Regions from separate parts of the Mycobacterium sp. NPDC003323 genome, predicted to be linked through region 1. Evidence: predicted binding sites of a transcription regulator. Region 1 holds the regulator's gene; the other holds the start of a gene.
What was found. The regulator LexA, encoded in region 1, represses DNA repair genes until DNA is damaged. The targets are predictions, from matches to a motif close to CGAACANNTGTTCG.
Positions count from the first base shown of each region.

Region 2: a site for LexA is predicted at 5,441-5,454, ahead of ACWDUN_RS00110 (DUF222 domain-containing protein). Genes of this name have one in related genera too.

Region 1 covers NZ_JBSFSB010000001.1:793,290-800,869, reverse strand. The annotation lists gene ACWDUN_RS03585 (oxygenase MpaB family protein) at 94-1,035, shown strand; gene ACWDUN_RS03580 (DoxX family protein) at 1,032-1,448, shown strand; gene lexA (transcriptional repressor LexA) at 1,513-2,187, shown strand; gene ACWDUN_RS03570 (sunset domain-containing protein) at 2,188-4,335, opposite strand; gene ACWDUN_RS03565 (acyl-CoA dehydrogenase family protein) at 4,453-5,610, opposite strand; gene ACWDUN_RS03560 (molybdopterin-dependent oxidoreductase) at 5,636-7,580, shown strand, end outside.
Region 2 covers NZ_JBSFSB010000001.1:24,548-32,127, reverse strand. The annotation lists gene ACWDUN_RS00130 (DUF4345 family protein) at 1-349, opposite strand, end outside; gene ACWDUN_RS00125 (helix-turn-helix domain-containing protein) at 383-1,138, shown strand; gene ACWDUN_RS00120 (flavin-containing monooxygenase) at 1,177-2,709, opposite strand; gene ACWDUN_RS00115 (TIGR03617 family F420-dependent LLM class oxidoreductase) at 2,757-3,737, opposite strand; gene ACWDUN_RS00110 (DUF222 domain-containing protein) at 3,814-5,436, opposite strand; gene ACWDUN_RS00105 (flavin monoamine oxidase family protein) at 5,691-7,025, shown strand; gene ACWDUN_RS00100 (alpha/beta fold hydrolase) at 7,015-7,580, opposite strand, start outside.

The DNA of each region.
Region 1 (7,580 bases):
CGGCAGCCAATGCAGCCTCCTAACGCGACTTGAATGCGACCGATAGGTCATATTAGCGTCGCTGCCCCAAGCCTTGAGGAGGTGCGCGCAGTCATGACTGCCACCACGGATCTACCCGTTCACGATGCCGAAGACGCCGGCCGGCCCGAGCTGGTCCCGCTGGACTCACTGACCGCCGAGCACACCGGGCGCTGGACGTTTCTCATCGTCGACGGGGCGGCGTTCATGATGCAGGCCATGGAGCCGGTGATCGCCGAGATCACCGGCCGCTACTCGGCGGCCTTCCACGGCGACCCGGGTGGCCGCGCGATCCGCTCCGTCGACTCGGTGCTGCGGTGGACCTACGGCGGCACCGAGGCCGTCGCCGAGGGCAACCGGGTGCGCGCCATGCACCAGCCGATCACCATGCGCAGCGCCGCCGACGGCAAGCAGATCAGCGCACTGAACCCGCAGTCCTATCAGTGGGTGATCGCCACCGGCTACATCGTCACGGCCCAGGGCGGCCGGCTGCTGGTGGGGCGTGAGTTCACCGCCGACGAGAAGGCCGAGTTGCTACGCGACAACCGCCGACTGGCCCGGCTGTTGCACGTGCCGATGCGCGACTACCCGCAGACCCCGGCCGAGATGGATGCCTACTTCGAGTCCTGGATCGACAGGCTGGAAGCCACCCCGCAGGCACTGCAACTGATCGGCGAGATGAAGACCGGCAAGGTCGACCTGCCGCCATCGGTGCCCGCGCTCCTGCGCCCGCTGGCGCGCCGGATCCTGCGCCCCGGGCTGCGGCTGAATTACCTCTCGGTGGTGGGGCTGCTCGATCCGCGGTTGCGCGCGAAGCTCGGCGTCACCTGGAGCACGGCCGAAGAGCGTGAACTGCAGCGCATCTACACCGTCATCCGCACGGCCTACCGGATCCTGCCGGATCGGCTGACCTATTTCCCGCTGGCCTATCACGCCCGCAAGCATCACGAGTGCCTGGAGAAGATGAAGCAGCGCCAGCAGAAGTCCTTCGCCTACAACCTGCCCGGTGCCCGATGAGTGAGGTGCCCGCACCGCCGCCCACCACCCGCGCGCGCAGCATCGCCCGCCTGACGCTTGCCGGCGCGATGATCTTCGCCGGCCTCAGCCACCTGTTCTGGGCCCGTGAAGAGTTTCAGGCTCAGGTGCCGAAGTGGGTTCCGATGGATGCCGACGGTGTCGTGATGGCCTCCGGTGGCGTCGAGATCACCCTCGGCGTCGGCCTGGCCCTGCTGCGACGCGACCGCGTCCTGGTCGGCCGGCTGCTGGCGGCGTTCTTCGTGCTGATCTTCCCGGGCAACATCGCGCAGTACCTCAACCATGCCGACGGTTTCGGCCTCGACACCGACACCAAGCGCCTGGTCCGGTTGTTCTTCCAGCCGGTGCTGATCGCCTGGGCGCTGTGGTCGACCGGGATCCCGCGACGCCGATGAAGACACGCGACACGCCTCGAACACATGTTTGATTATCGGTGCGGCGGCGACTACATTCAGCCCCATGAGCGACAGCAGCGACACCCCTGAGGCACGCTCCGGCCTGACCGAGCGTCAGCGCACCATTCTCGAGGTCATCCGCACCTCGGTGACCACCCGTGGCTATCCACCGAGCATCCGGGAGATCGGCGACGCCGTCGGACTCACGTCCACCTCGTCGGTCGCCCACCAGCTGCGCACCCTGGAACGCAAGGGCTATCTGCGGCGCGATCCCAATCGCCCACGCGCGGTGGACGTCCGCGGCGCCGACGACACCGTGACGCCGATCGTCGCGACCGACGTCGCGGGCTCCGACACACTGCCGGAGCCGACCTTCGTCCCGGTGCTCGGACGCATCGCCGCGGGCGGACCGATCCTGGCCGAGGAGGCCGTCGAGGATGTCTTCCCGCTGCCCCGCGAGTTGGTCGGCGAGGGTTCACTGTTCCTGCTGAAGGTGGTCGGCGAGTCGATGGTCGACGCGGCGATCTGCGACGGCGACTGGGTCGTCGTCCGTCAGCAGAACGTGGCCGACAACGGCGATATCGTCGCCGCGATGATCGACGGCGAGGCCACCGTGAAGACCTTCAAGCGGACCAAGGGCCAGGTGTGGCTGATGCCGCACAACCCGGCGTTCGAACCGATCGACGGTAACGACGCCGTGGTGCTCGGCAAGGTCGTCACCGTGATCCGCAAGGTCTGATCAGTCGGCCCGCACGAAACCGTTCGCGCGGGCGAACTCCTCACTGGCGAACCAGATCTCGGCCTCGGTATCGCGGTAGCCGCGGCTGCCCGGCGCCCAGTACAGACCCGTCTTGGTGTCCGCCTTGATCGGATAACCCTCGGGGGCCCGGTAGCGGTCGGTGGTGGCCAGCCGCATGGACGTCCAACCGGCGTCTTCGGCCTCGTCGTCCGGTGCCGCCGCCGCGTGCCGGCCGCTGGGGACCTCGGGCTCGTAGGACGGCAGCGGCGGGACCCCGACCACCGCGGTCGGCGGCTCGACGTCGAGTTCGGGTACCGACGGCTCCGGCGGCAGCGTTTCGATGCGGGTGGGCGCGGTGTCCACCGCGTCCTCGTCGAACACCGGCTCCTGCGGTGCTTCCGCCGGCTCCGGCTCAGCGCCGTATTCGGGCTCAGCGCCGTATTCGGGCTCGTCGCCGTATTCGGGCTCGTCGACGTACTCGGCGTCGACGAAATCGTCCCGATCGTCGTCGTCGAGATCCTCGCCGAGATCGTCGGTGAAGTCGTCGGCGGGACGGGCACCGGCCTCGGCCGAACGCTTGGCATACGGCGGGGTCTCGCCGACCGGCGGCACCAGCGCCCACGGGCTCTGCGCACTCTGCTGCTCGTAACCACCGTCGTGCAGCACGCCGGTCTCGGGTTCCGCGTCGCGGCGGGCGTCGGGACCGTCATAGCCGTCATAACCGTCGTAGCGGTCCTCGTAGCCGCCGTAACCCCGGTCGTAGTCCTCGAATCGGTCGTCGCGGGAGCGCCGATTGCGCAGCACCGCAACGGCGATCACCGCGATCAGGCCGACCAGCGGGATCAGGCCGAGCAGCCACCACCAGCGCCACGTGTACCACTTGTCACCGTCACCGCCCGACGCCGCCTCGGGTGCGGCCGACGGGTTCTGCGGCGCCTCCGCGCCGGGCACCTGCAGACCGGTCAACTGCGATTGCAGGCCGGCCGGCTCGGTGCTGAACTGATTGGTGGACGAGTCCCAGGAGATGGACCCGCCGTTGAACTGCTGGGTGACGATGTTGCCGTTCTCGGTCTGATCCGCCTTGGGTGCGCCGAGCTCACCGGTTGCACCGCCCAGCTTCTGCCATGCCGCATTCATCGCGCCACGGACGATGACGGCACCGAAATCGGGCGTCCAGAAGATGACCGGCTGGTCCTCGGCGGCGAACGGCACCACCGCACTCTGCGGAGCCAGGCCACCATCGGCTTCGCTCGCGGTGGGAAATCCGAGATCCCCGGTCGGCCCGCCGACACTCTCGTACTTGGCCAGCACCTGACCGGTCACCACGTTGGCACCGGTGGCCGGGCTGTAGAAGATCTTGCCGCCGGCGTAGTTCTGACCGACACCGTCGGCACCGATCGCGTACTGCGCACCCTCCTCGGCACCCAGCGGGCCGAGCTCCCCACCGGCCGCCCGGCGGGCCGCGGCGATGGCCGAGGTGGCGTCCGAGGGAACCTCGACGGCACCGAGTTGACCCGCCAGTTCGGGCGGGACCGTCGTGAAGGTTCGAGTCTTGCGGTTCCAGGAGATCTCACCACCGGTGAACTTCTGGCTGACCACATCGCCGTCGGTGGTCTCGTCCTCGCTGGGCACCCCGAGCACCCCGGCCGATCCGCCCAGGGTGTCCCAGGCGCTGTTGATCGCACCGCGGACCACCCGGGCACCGGTGTCCGGTGTCCAGAAGATGACCGGGCTGTCCGGGGCATTGAACGTGACGTTCCGGCTGTTGGCCGCGCGGCCCGGACCCTCATCGATGGTCGGAAAGCCCAGGTCACCGGTGGGCCCGCCGAGAGATTCGTACTTCTCCAAGATGGCGCCGGTCATGATGTGGGCACCGGTCCCGGGGGTGAAGAAGATCTTGCCACCGGCGAAGTTCTGGCCGAAGCCCTCACCCGCGGGATAGACGCCGCCGTCCTTGGGTCCGAGTGGACCGGCCGGTCCGCCGCCGGCGGTCTCCCACGCAGCCGTGATCGCCGCGTCGGCATCGCTTTCCGGTGTCGCGACGGCCGGCGGCGCCAGCAGCACCGTCGCGGCCATCAGCCCGGCACTCACCAGCACTGCCGCCGCCCGCCCGGCCAGATTGCCGAACCGGGTTCGCTGCGTGGTCATTCGGTCCCTCCCGAAGTCGTGCAAAACCCCACGAAAGTATCGTGTTCGTCAACTTTGCGTCAGTTGACCGCGAACTCGTGGGATATTGCCACCTGCACCGACGGCGTGTCGGACCGGTCAGACTCCCAGGCCGCGCCCGATGATCTCCTTCATGATCTCGGTGGTCCCGCCGTAGATCGTCTGGATCCGCGAATCCAGGAAGGCCCGCGCGATCGGGTATTCGCGCATGTAGCCGTAGCCGCCGTGCAGCTGCAGACAGCGGTCCACCAGTCGCACCTGAGCCTCGGTGCTGTACCACTTGGCCATCGCGGCCTGCTCGACGGTCAGCTTGCGGTCGAGGTGCAACCGGATGAACTCGTCGACCATGATGCGGATCGCGGTCGCCTCGGTCGCCAGCTCAGCGAGGGTGAACCGGCTGTTCTGGAAGCTGCCGATGGGCTTGCCGAACGCCTTGCGCTCCTTGGTGTACTGCAGGGTCTCCTCCAGGGCGGACTCCATGGCCGCCGCGGCCATCACCGCGATACTGATGCGCTCCTGCGGCAGGTTCTGCATCAGGTACAGAAAGCCCATGCCTTCCTGTCCCAGGAGGTTCTCCGCGGGCACCCGCACATCGGTGAACGACAGTTCGGCGGTGTCCTGCGCCTCGAGTCCGATCTTGTCCAGATGCCTGCCCCGCTCGAAACCTGCCATGCCGCGCTCGACGACAAGCAGCGAGAAGCCCTGTGCACCCTTGTCCGGATCGGTGCAGGCCACCACGATCACCAGGTCGGCGTGGATACCGTTGGTGATGAAGGTCTTCGAACCGTTGAGCACATAGTGGTCACCGTCGCGCACCGCGCGGGTCTTGATGCCCTGCAGGTCGCTGCCGGTGCCGGGCTCGGTCATTGCGATCGCCGTGATCAATTCCCCGCTGCAGAAGCCGGGCAGCCACCGCTTCTTCTGCTCCTCGTCGGTCAGTTCGATCAGGTACGGCGCGATGACGTCGTTCTGCAGCGTGAAGCCCAGCCCGCTGTGGCGTCCGGCGGTGGTCTCCTCGGTGACGATGACGTTGTAGCGGAAGTCCGGGTTCCCGCCGCCGCCGTACTCCTCGGGCACGGCCATCCCGAGGAAGCCCTGCTTGCCGGCCTCGCGCCAGACTTCGCGGTCGACGATCTTGGCCTTCTCCCACTCCTCCTGGAACGGGGTGGCGTGGCGTTCGAGAAACGCGCGATAGGACTCGCGGAACAGGTCGTGCTCGGGCTCGAAGAGCGTGCGGTCGAACTTGACGGCGCCCATCTGTGACCTCCGGTACTGGTTGCGGATGTGTGGCGCCCAACATATATCAACCGGATGGTTGGTCGGCCCACCCGGCGTCGGACCTAGGATTGGCGAGGTGTCGCCCCGCAGCAGCCTTGCCCACTGGGGCGCCTTCACCGCCGACATGGCCGATGGTGACATCGCGTCGGTGACCCCGGATCCCGGCGACACCGATCCGTCACCGCTGCTGGGCAATCTGGCCGGCTCCGTGCGCCACCGCGCCCGGGTCGCCGGGCCCGCCGTGCGCGCGGGCTGGTTGCGCGACGGACCCGGCCCCAGCGCTTCGCGCGGCGCCGACGAGTTCGTCGGCGTCTCCTGGGACGAACTCACCGAACTGCTGGCCACCGAGTTGCGCCGCGTCGTCGACACCCACGGCAACGAGGCGATCTACGGCGGCTCCTACGGATGGTCCAGCGCGGGCCGCTTCCACCACGCCCAGAGCCAGGTGCACCGCTTCCTCAAACTGCTCGGTGGCTACACCTTCTCGCGGCATTCCTACAGCCTGGGCGCCACCGGGGTGATCATGCCGCGGGTGGTCGGCACCCATGACGATCTGTTCAAACGGTCCACGAACTGGGACGTCATCGTCGAACACACCGATCTGGTGGTGGCCTTCGGCGGACTGGCATCGAAGAACACCGGCATCAACCACGGCGGCACCACCGATCATCCGGCCCGCGCCGCACTGGGCCGGTTCCGCGACCGTGGGGGCCGGATCGTGTCCTTCTCCCCCCTGCGCGACGACGTCGAGGGCGAGCACGAGTGGCACGCGCCCCTGCCCGGTACCGATGTGGCGATCATGCTGGGACTGGCCCACGTCCTGGCCACCGAGAACCTGGCCGACCGCGCGTTCCTCGACGAATACTGCCTGGGCTACGACCGGTTCGAGCGCTATCTGCTCGGCACCGACGACGGCGTCCCGAAATCCCCGCAGTGGGCGGCCGGGATCAGTGGCCTGGCGGCCGAGGACATCGCCGCGCTGGCCCGCCGGATGGCCGCGGGCCGCACCCTGGTCACCGTCAGTTGGTCGTTGCAACGGGTCCGCCACGGTGAGCAGGCGCCGTGGATGGGATTGACGCTGGCCGCGATGCTGGGTCAGATCGGGCTTGCCGGAGGCGGTTTCGGCCACGGCTACGGGTCGATGAACGAGCCCGGACTGGCGCCGCTGCGCCACCCGCTGCCGGTGCTGCCGCAGGGTGCGAACCCGGTTCGCACCTTCATCCCGGTCGCAGCCGTCAGCGATATGCTGCTGCGCCCGGGCGAGCAGTTCGACTACAACGGCCGCCGGCTGACCTATCCCGACATCCGGTTGGTGTACTGGGCGGGCGGTAATCCCTTCCACCACCATCAGAACATCGGCCGGTTGCGGCGCGCGCTGGCCCGCCCCGAGACCATCGTGGTGCACGACCCGTACTGGACCGCGATGGCCAAACACGCCGATATCGTGGTGCCCTCCACCACCGCGTACGAGCGCGACGACTTCTCCGGTTCCAAGAACGATCCGCTGCTGGTGGCGATGCCCGCGCTGACCCAGCCGTACGCCGATGCCCGCGACGATTACACGACATTCGCCGCGCTGGCCGAGCGGCTCGGCGTGGGTGCGCAGTTCACCGAGGGCCGTACGGCGCGGCAGTGGCTGGCGCACATGTACGAGCAGTGGTCGGCGGCAGTGGACTTCGAGGTTCCGCCGTTCGACCAGTTCTGGGCCGACGGCAGGTTGCGGCTGCCGACCGAGCCGGGCCTGACGCTGCTGGCCGACTACCGGGCCGATCCGCACACCCACCGGCTGCACACACCGAGCGGGCGTATCGAGATCTTCTCCCCCGATATCGACGCATTCGGCTATTCGGACTGCCTCGGCCACCCGGCCTGGTTGGAACCCAGCGAATGGCTCGGCGGGCCACGCGCCGAGCGCTTCCCACTGCACCTGCTGGCCAATCAACCCGCCG
Region 2 (7,580 bases), 770 kb from region 1:
GCGCGGCCGCCGCCACGGCCTCCACCAGGCAGTAGAACCAGTTCGGGTAGAACGGCGTCCGGTCCCCCAGTACCGCAGAAATGACCCGTCCCGCGGCCATACCGGCCAGCGCCACCCCCACGGTGAGCACGATGCCGCTGCGCACCCCGTCGGAGGCGATCAGGGCATAGCCGAGCACGCCGGCGATGGCGATGCCGAATCCGCCGTACACCGCCCGCACCTCGGCGCGCTCGGTGTCGGTGCCGACCGGAAAACCGAACGGCCGCAACATGGTCGCCGGTGCGGCCAGCGCGAACAGACCCATTCCGACGAAGAACACCCCGACGACGACGATGACGGCAACGGCCACGGTAGCCTCCTGATCGATGGACAGGAGGCCAGCATGTCAGTGCCAGCAGCGTCCGAGCTTCCACAAACCTGCTATCCGGCGGTGTGGTTGTGGCCCGGGCAGGCGCTGTACTCCGGTCCGGCGCTGGGCCTGGACCCGCATTCGGGCTCGGTGTGGTGTCTGGCCGTCGGAGTACAGGCGCCGCTGACCGTCGATGCCGACGGGCAGCGCGTCACCGCGCGCACGGTACTCATCCCGCCACGGCTGACCCATCAGCTGCGCATGCAGGGACCGTTGGTGTCCTGCTATCTGGACCCGGCATCGCAACGCAGCACCGCCTGCCGCGGGCAGTTCGACACCTTCGTCCACGGCATCGGCATCGGACATACAGGTGAGCAGCAGCTGATAACGCCACCGCGTGACGACGCCGCGGCCCGACGCTGGCTCGACACCGCCGCACCTTCGCAGGTTCACCGTGTCGATCCGCGGATCGAGTTGGCAGCCGAGCAGATTCGCGATGACCCGGCCGCCGCACCGTCGGCCGCCGAACTCGCCGCCGACGCCGGCCTGTCCGAATCCCGGTTCCTGCACCTGTTCACCGCCGAGGTCGGCACCAGCCTGCGCCGCTACCGACTGTGGTGCCGGCTGATGCGCGCCGGCACCGAGCTGGCCGGTGGCGCCAACCTGACCACCGCGGCCGTCGAGGCCGGATTCGCCGGTTCCTCGCATCTGGCCGACCGGTTCAAGACCACCTTCGGCCTGTCGGCCACGCAGCTACTGGCGACGGGATTGACCGTCCGGGTGCCCTGAGCGTGCGCAAGCTCCGGTGAGAACGCGGCGTGTTGGCCTCAGACTCGCACGCTCGCCGAAATGGGTGGGGTGGCCGGGGGGTGTGCGGCGGGCCGGTCGGACTGCACCCGGCCGAACACCATCGACTCCTCGATCTTGTCGAAGCGGTGCTCGAAGGCGTCCAGCGCGTAATTGTGCCGCACCTTCCAGGGCCGGCGGGTGCCCGACTTCGGCAACGCGTGCAGCGCGCGCTTGACGTAGCCGGCGTCCAGGTCGAAGGTCGGCTTCTCGGGCATGACCACCGAACCCAGATGCGGGTAGGCGTGTGTGTAGCCGTGAGATTGCATGTATGCCAACAACTTGGCCACCGCGCGCGCCGTCATGTCGGCCCGCAGCGTCCAGGACGCGTTGGTGTAGCCGATGCACCAGGCCATGTTCGGCACGTCCTCGAGCAGGCACTCCTTGTAGACGAACCGGTCGGTGGGATCGACGCGGGCGCCGTCGACGGTGATTTCGATTCCGCCCAAGGCCTGTAGTTGCAGGCCCGTGGCGGTGACGATGATGTCGGCGTCGATGCGCTGCCCCGATTGCAGTGCGATGCCCTCGGCGTCGATGTGGTCGATGTGGTCGGTGACCACCTCGGCACGGCCCGCGCTGATGTCCTCGAACAGGTCGCCGTCGAGCACCAGGCACATCCGCTGATCCCACGGGTTGTACCGGGGCTTGAAGTGCACGTCGACCGGATAGCCGGCGGGCAGCGCACCGATGGTGGCGCGGCGGATGAGCTTGCGCCCCGCATTCGGCAGGGTGCGGAAGAACATGTAGTACAGATAGTGCATCCACGCGTTGCGGAACCGCACCACTTGGTGAGAGATCCTGCGCGGCAGGATCTTCCGGACCGCCTCGGTGGGTTTGGGTACCGCGGGCATCGACATCATGTAGGTCGGCGAGCGTTGCAGCATCGTCACGTGGCCGGCCTTCTCGGCCAGCGCGGGTACCAGGCTGATGGCGGTGGCACCGCTGCCGATCACCACGATGCGCTTGCCGGTGTAGTCGAGGTCCTCGGGCCAGAACTGCGGGTGCACGACGGTCCCGCCGAAGTTCTCGATGCCGGGGAAGGCCGGGGTGTAGGGCTCGTCGTAGTTGTAATAGCCGGTGCCGAAGAACACGAACCGGCACCGGTGGGTGGTCGCCACTCCGTCGGACTCGGCCTGCACCGTCCAGGTGTCGGTCGAGGAGTCCCAGTTCACCGAGGACACGGTGGTCCGGAACCGGATGTGCCGGTCGATTCCGTACTTGTGGGCCGTCGCCGTCAGGTACTCGCGGATATCGGCACCCTCGGCGACATGCGCCCGCCCCGTCCACGGCTCGTAGGGGAAACTCAGGGTGAAGATGTCGCTGTCGGAGCGAATGCCCGGGTAGCGGAACAGGTCCCAGGTGCCGCCGATGCGTTCGCGCCGCTCCAGGATGGTGTAGTTCAGCTGCGGGTTGCGCTCGGTGATGCGGTAGGCCGCGTTGATCCCCGAGATGCCCGCCCCGATGATCAGGACGTCGCTGAACTCGGGTTCGGCAGCCTCGTTTCGCTCGGCCATCGGACAACCTCCTCGTGGTCCTGCCCCGTACCAACCACCATAGGACCTCAGGTGCGCAGCGCGTCAACGATCTGGGCCAAAGAGTCGGCCGCGATCGGTCCGGGTTGATAGATGCAGATCTTGTCGGAGATGCCCGCGACCCGGTCGCGGATGTGCGCGGCGATCTGCGCCGGGGTGCCGCAGGCGGCGATGGTGTGCAGCACGTCGTCGTCGATCAGTGCGCCCATGTCGGCCCATCGGCCCTGCTTGGACAGCGCGTTGAGCTGGGGCTGCAGCTCCCCCCAGCCATGGATGTCCAATACCGGACGATAGGCCGGGGTCGACCCGTAGAAGGCCAACAGCTGGCGGGTGGCGGCATGTGCCTCGTCGTTCTCGCCCACCGAGACGATGATCTCCGGGACGATTGCCAGGTCGGACCGATTCCGTCCGGCCGCGGCCAGTCCCTCGTCGACGGCGGCCATGGTGACCTCGTGCAGGAATTTCTTGTTGCCGAAGGGCATCACCAGCAGGCCGTCGGCATGCGCGGCGGTGGCCTTGGTCAGCCGGGGGCCCAGCGCACCGACGTAGATCGGCGGCGGACCGTACGGGTTGTCGCGCGGGGTGAACGTCGGCGTCATCAGCGTGTGCCGGTAGAACTCGCCGCGGAAGTCGAGCCGCTGCCCCGTCGACCAGGTGTCGAAGATGGCGCGCAGCGCGGCCACCAGTTCGGTCATCCGCGCCACCGGGCGGTCGAAGTCGGCGCCGAACCGCTTCTCGATCTGGGTGCGGATCTGGGTGCCCAGCCCTAGGGTGAATCGGCCCTTGGTGAGGATCTGGTGATCGATCGCCTGATGGGCCAGATGAATCGGGTTGCGCGGGAACGCGATCGCCACGTTCGTCATCAGGTCCAGGCCTTCGACCGTCGAGGCCAGGGTCAGCGGGGTGAACACATCGTGCGGGCCCTCGAACGTGAAGACACCGCTGGCACCGGCATCACGCAGTTCTTGTGCTCGCTCGACGGCTCCGGACGGTCCATACAGCGCGGTCATCACCTTCACAGGGCCACACACTAACGTGACTTGTGGAACGAAACTCGGTTTGGCGCGTGTACGCGCCGCGGCGCCATCACTCGACGTCCGACTCTCCCGGATCGCCATCGCTCAGTCCTTGAGTTTCTTGTCTGGGGAGCAGTTCTTCGGGGTGGAAGTGGTGGTTGATGGTGTCTTGGCCGGTGTCCATCAACGGTGGTGGGTGCCAGTGCACGCGTCCGGTGGTGGGGTCGATGCGGGTGGTCCAGCCCAGTTCGGCGAGTTGGTTGTCAGGCCCGCAGCCCAGTCCGAGGGTGTCCGCGTCGGTGAGCCCGCCGTTAGCCCAGCTGGGGTCGGCGTGATGGGCCTGGCAATGGTTGGCACATTTCGTACAGCCCGGCCGGGTGCAGCCGCGGTCGCGGTTGTACAGCAGCAGGCGCTGGGCCTTGGTGGCCAGGCGTTTGGTGCGGCCCATGTAGAGCGGTTCGGCGGTGTGTTGTCGATACACCACCAAATAGTGATGGGCATGCTCGGCCAGGCGAATCAGGTCCGGCATCGGCATCAAGGTGCCGGTCCCGGTGACCGCGATCCCGGCCCCGGACTCCAACTCACCCAGCGTGGTGGACACCACCACCGTCACGGGGAGCCCGTTGTGCTGGCCCAGGCGCCCCGAGGCCAGGATCTCGCGCAGCACGGCTTTGAGTGCGTCGTGTTGGCGCTGGGCTTGGGTGCGGGTGTCGCGGTAGGCGGGCCCGGTCAGCGGGGGCAGCGACGGCGCCGGGGTGGCTGCGGCTGCGGCGGCGGCCTCGACCGCGTCGATCCGCTCGGCCAGCTCATCGAAGGTGGTGGGCAGCGGTAGCTGCTCCCACACCGACGCCGGATCCTGCTGTGGGTCCCGCGGCTCGGCTTCCGGCGCTTCCGGTTCGGTGCCCGGCGCTGCCGGCTCGTCGGCTTCAGCCTCGGGCTCCGGCTCGGGGTTGGCCGGTGAGTCCGGGTCCTCGGGATTGTTGACCCCGGGACGGGCCCAGGTGTCATTCACCGTACCCAGATAGGCCGCCAGCTCCGGATCCACCCAGCCGGTGATCCGGGTCAACCCGTCGGCATCCTGCTGACCGATGCTGATACCGCGCTTGTGGCGCACGATATCGGGGCCGCAGCCATTCTGATTCATCAGATACAACGCGGACACCGCGGTCGCGTGCACCGTCTCAGGAACACTGGCCCGGGCCAGCGGCACCAGGATGGCCTCCAACTCCGCACACTCGGCGGCATCGACATACTTGGCCGCCAACCGCACCGCCTCGGCGATCACCGCCACATGCCCCTCACCGATAGCCCCCTGCGCCAACGCCTGCGCGCACAACCCCAACGCCGGCTCCAGCGTCTGCCCGGTGATCGACTGCCTAGGAGCCAGTTCTTCGGCGCGGCGCACCCGGCGCGCGGCCTCGCGCCCGGACAGCCGCATCCGGGTGCCCAGCACATCGGCCCAGTTCTTGCCGCCGATCTCATGCGCGCTCGCCCGCGCCATCAACGCCGCCAGAATCCGGTGATCGACCGCCTCATCCTGGCGGGCGCGTTCCTCACGCTCGGACTGCAACGCCAACAACTCCGCGGTGTCGAACACCGAGAAATCAGCATCCAACAACGCCTTCACCGACGCGGCACGATCACCGACCGCGGCGGCTACCGCGTCCCGGGACTGCACCACATCCGACTTCATGACCCGAACATACGTGCGACCACCGACAAAACCGGTCACAATGTGACGCGAGATGCCAACGGGGCCAGAGAAATTCGCGTCGCTGGATTGTCGCTCGCCAGGCGGCAAGGAGACCGACCGTCAGCCGACCTGCTTCCTAGCGACAACCACGGCGATGGAAATGATCGGCGTGCCCGGCGGCGAACAATCAGTGATTCCCACGCCAAGACCCCCAGAGCGCATCCAGGCGCGCCGCGAGGCGGCACACTGGGGGTGTGACCGATGTGATCGTGGTGGGGGCCGGATTCGCGGGGCTGACGGCAGCGCGCGAACTGACACGTAACGGGCACGACGTGCTCGTGCTCGAGGGTCGTGACCGGGTCGGGGGCCGCTCCCACACCGCGACGATCGCCGGGGTGCCGGTCGATCTGGGCGCCACCTTCGTCGGGCCCACCCAGGACGCCGTGCTGGCGCTGGCCGCCGAACTGGGCTGCCCCACCGTCCCGACCTACAGCCGCGGCAAGAACCTCATCCGCTGGCACGGCAAGGTGCGGTCCTACCGCAGCACCATCCCGAAGTTGTCGCTGATCGAACTGCTCGACGTGTCCCGCATCCAGTGGCGGTTCGACCGACTCTCACGGCTGATCCCGGTCACCGACGCCTGGTCGGCCGATGCGGCCCCGCGACTCGACCAGAAAAGCCTGGAGGGCTGGCTGCGCGCCGTGCACGCCAGCGCGTCCACCCGCAATCTGATGGCCATCATGTCGCGGGTGACCTGGGGGTGTGAGCCCGACGAGGTCTCGATGCTGCACGCGGTGCGCTATGTCAAGGCCGCGGGCGGACTGGGCCGGATGCTCGACGTCAAGGGTGGAGCCCAACAGGACCGCTTCCCGGCGGGCACCCAGCCGATCGCGCAGCGGATGGCCGACGAACTAGGCGCGAAGGTGATCACCGGCGCGCCGGTGCAGCGCATCATCCGCACCGACGACGGCTACACGGTGGAATCGGCCGCCGGCCGGTACACCGCGTCGGCGGTGGTGTTGGCCATCCCGCCACAGCATCGCGGCGAGATCACCTTCGAGCCCGCGCTGCCGGACGGCCACGCCGAACTGCCCGCGCACTGGCCGCAGGGAAATCTCAGCAAGGCCTACGTCGCCTACGAGAAACCGTTCTGGCGCGCCGGCGGCTGCTCGGGCGAGGCACTGTCGGATGAGGGTCCGGTGTTCATCACCTTCGATGTCAGCCCCGACGACGACGGGCCCGGAATCCTGTTGGGATTCGCGGCAGCACGAACCTTCGACGTACTGTCCCCGGCCGCCCGTCGCGAACAGGCCGTGCAGTGCTTCACCACCCTGTTCGGCAAGGCTGCCGCCCATCCCATCGACTATCTCGATCACTGTTGGAGCGCCGAACAATTCGCCCCCGGCGGGCCGACGGCGGCCGTACCGCCGGGGTCGTGGACCACCTACGGCCGACATCTGCGCACGCCGATCGACGGAATCTTCTGGGCCGGCACCGAAACCGCCGACGAATGGACCGGATTCCTGGACGGCGCGGTGCGTTCGGGCCGGCGCGCGGCCGGCGAGGTGAGTGCCTACCTCAGGACGTGAGGCGTTGCCGCACCACGGATTCGGCGAGTGCGCGCAGCCGCTGGTTGACCTCGGCCGGCCGCTCCAGGATGGCGCAGTGCCCGCCGGCCAGCTCGACGAAGTCGGCCAGATTGGGTGCGTGCTCGGCGATGTGCCGCGAGGCGTTGATCGGCAGCAACCGATCCTTGGTGCTGCCGATCACCAGCGTCGGCACCGACAGGTTCTGCAGCGAGATGTGTTTGGGCCCAAGGCCGTCGACCAGCACCCGGGCCCATCCGCCGCGGCCGGCGGCCGGCGTGGTGGCGAACAGCCGGTAGACCAACTCGCTCACCTGGGGATCGGCGTCGGCACCGACGGCCAGGTAGCCGACGAATCGCTTGTTGGCGCGGTCGGCCAGCTTGGGCACCGGGCTCGCACCGAACGTCTTCAGCAGCGAGCCCGCGGTCCGGATGCGGGTGGCGGCCAGCGCGGCGGGCACCCGGGCCAGCTGCACATCGCGTAGCAGGTCACCGGTGCTGGTGTTGATCAGCGCAACCGCGTCGGCGCAGCGGGTGACGCGATGCGGATAGCGCTGCG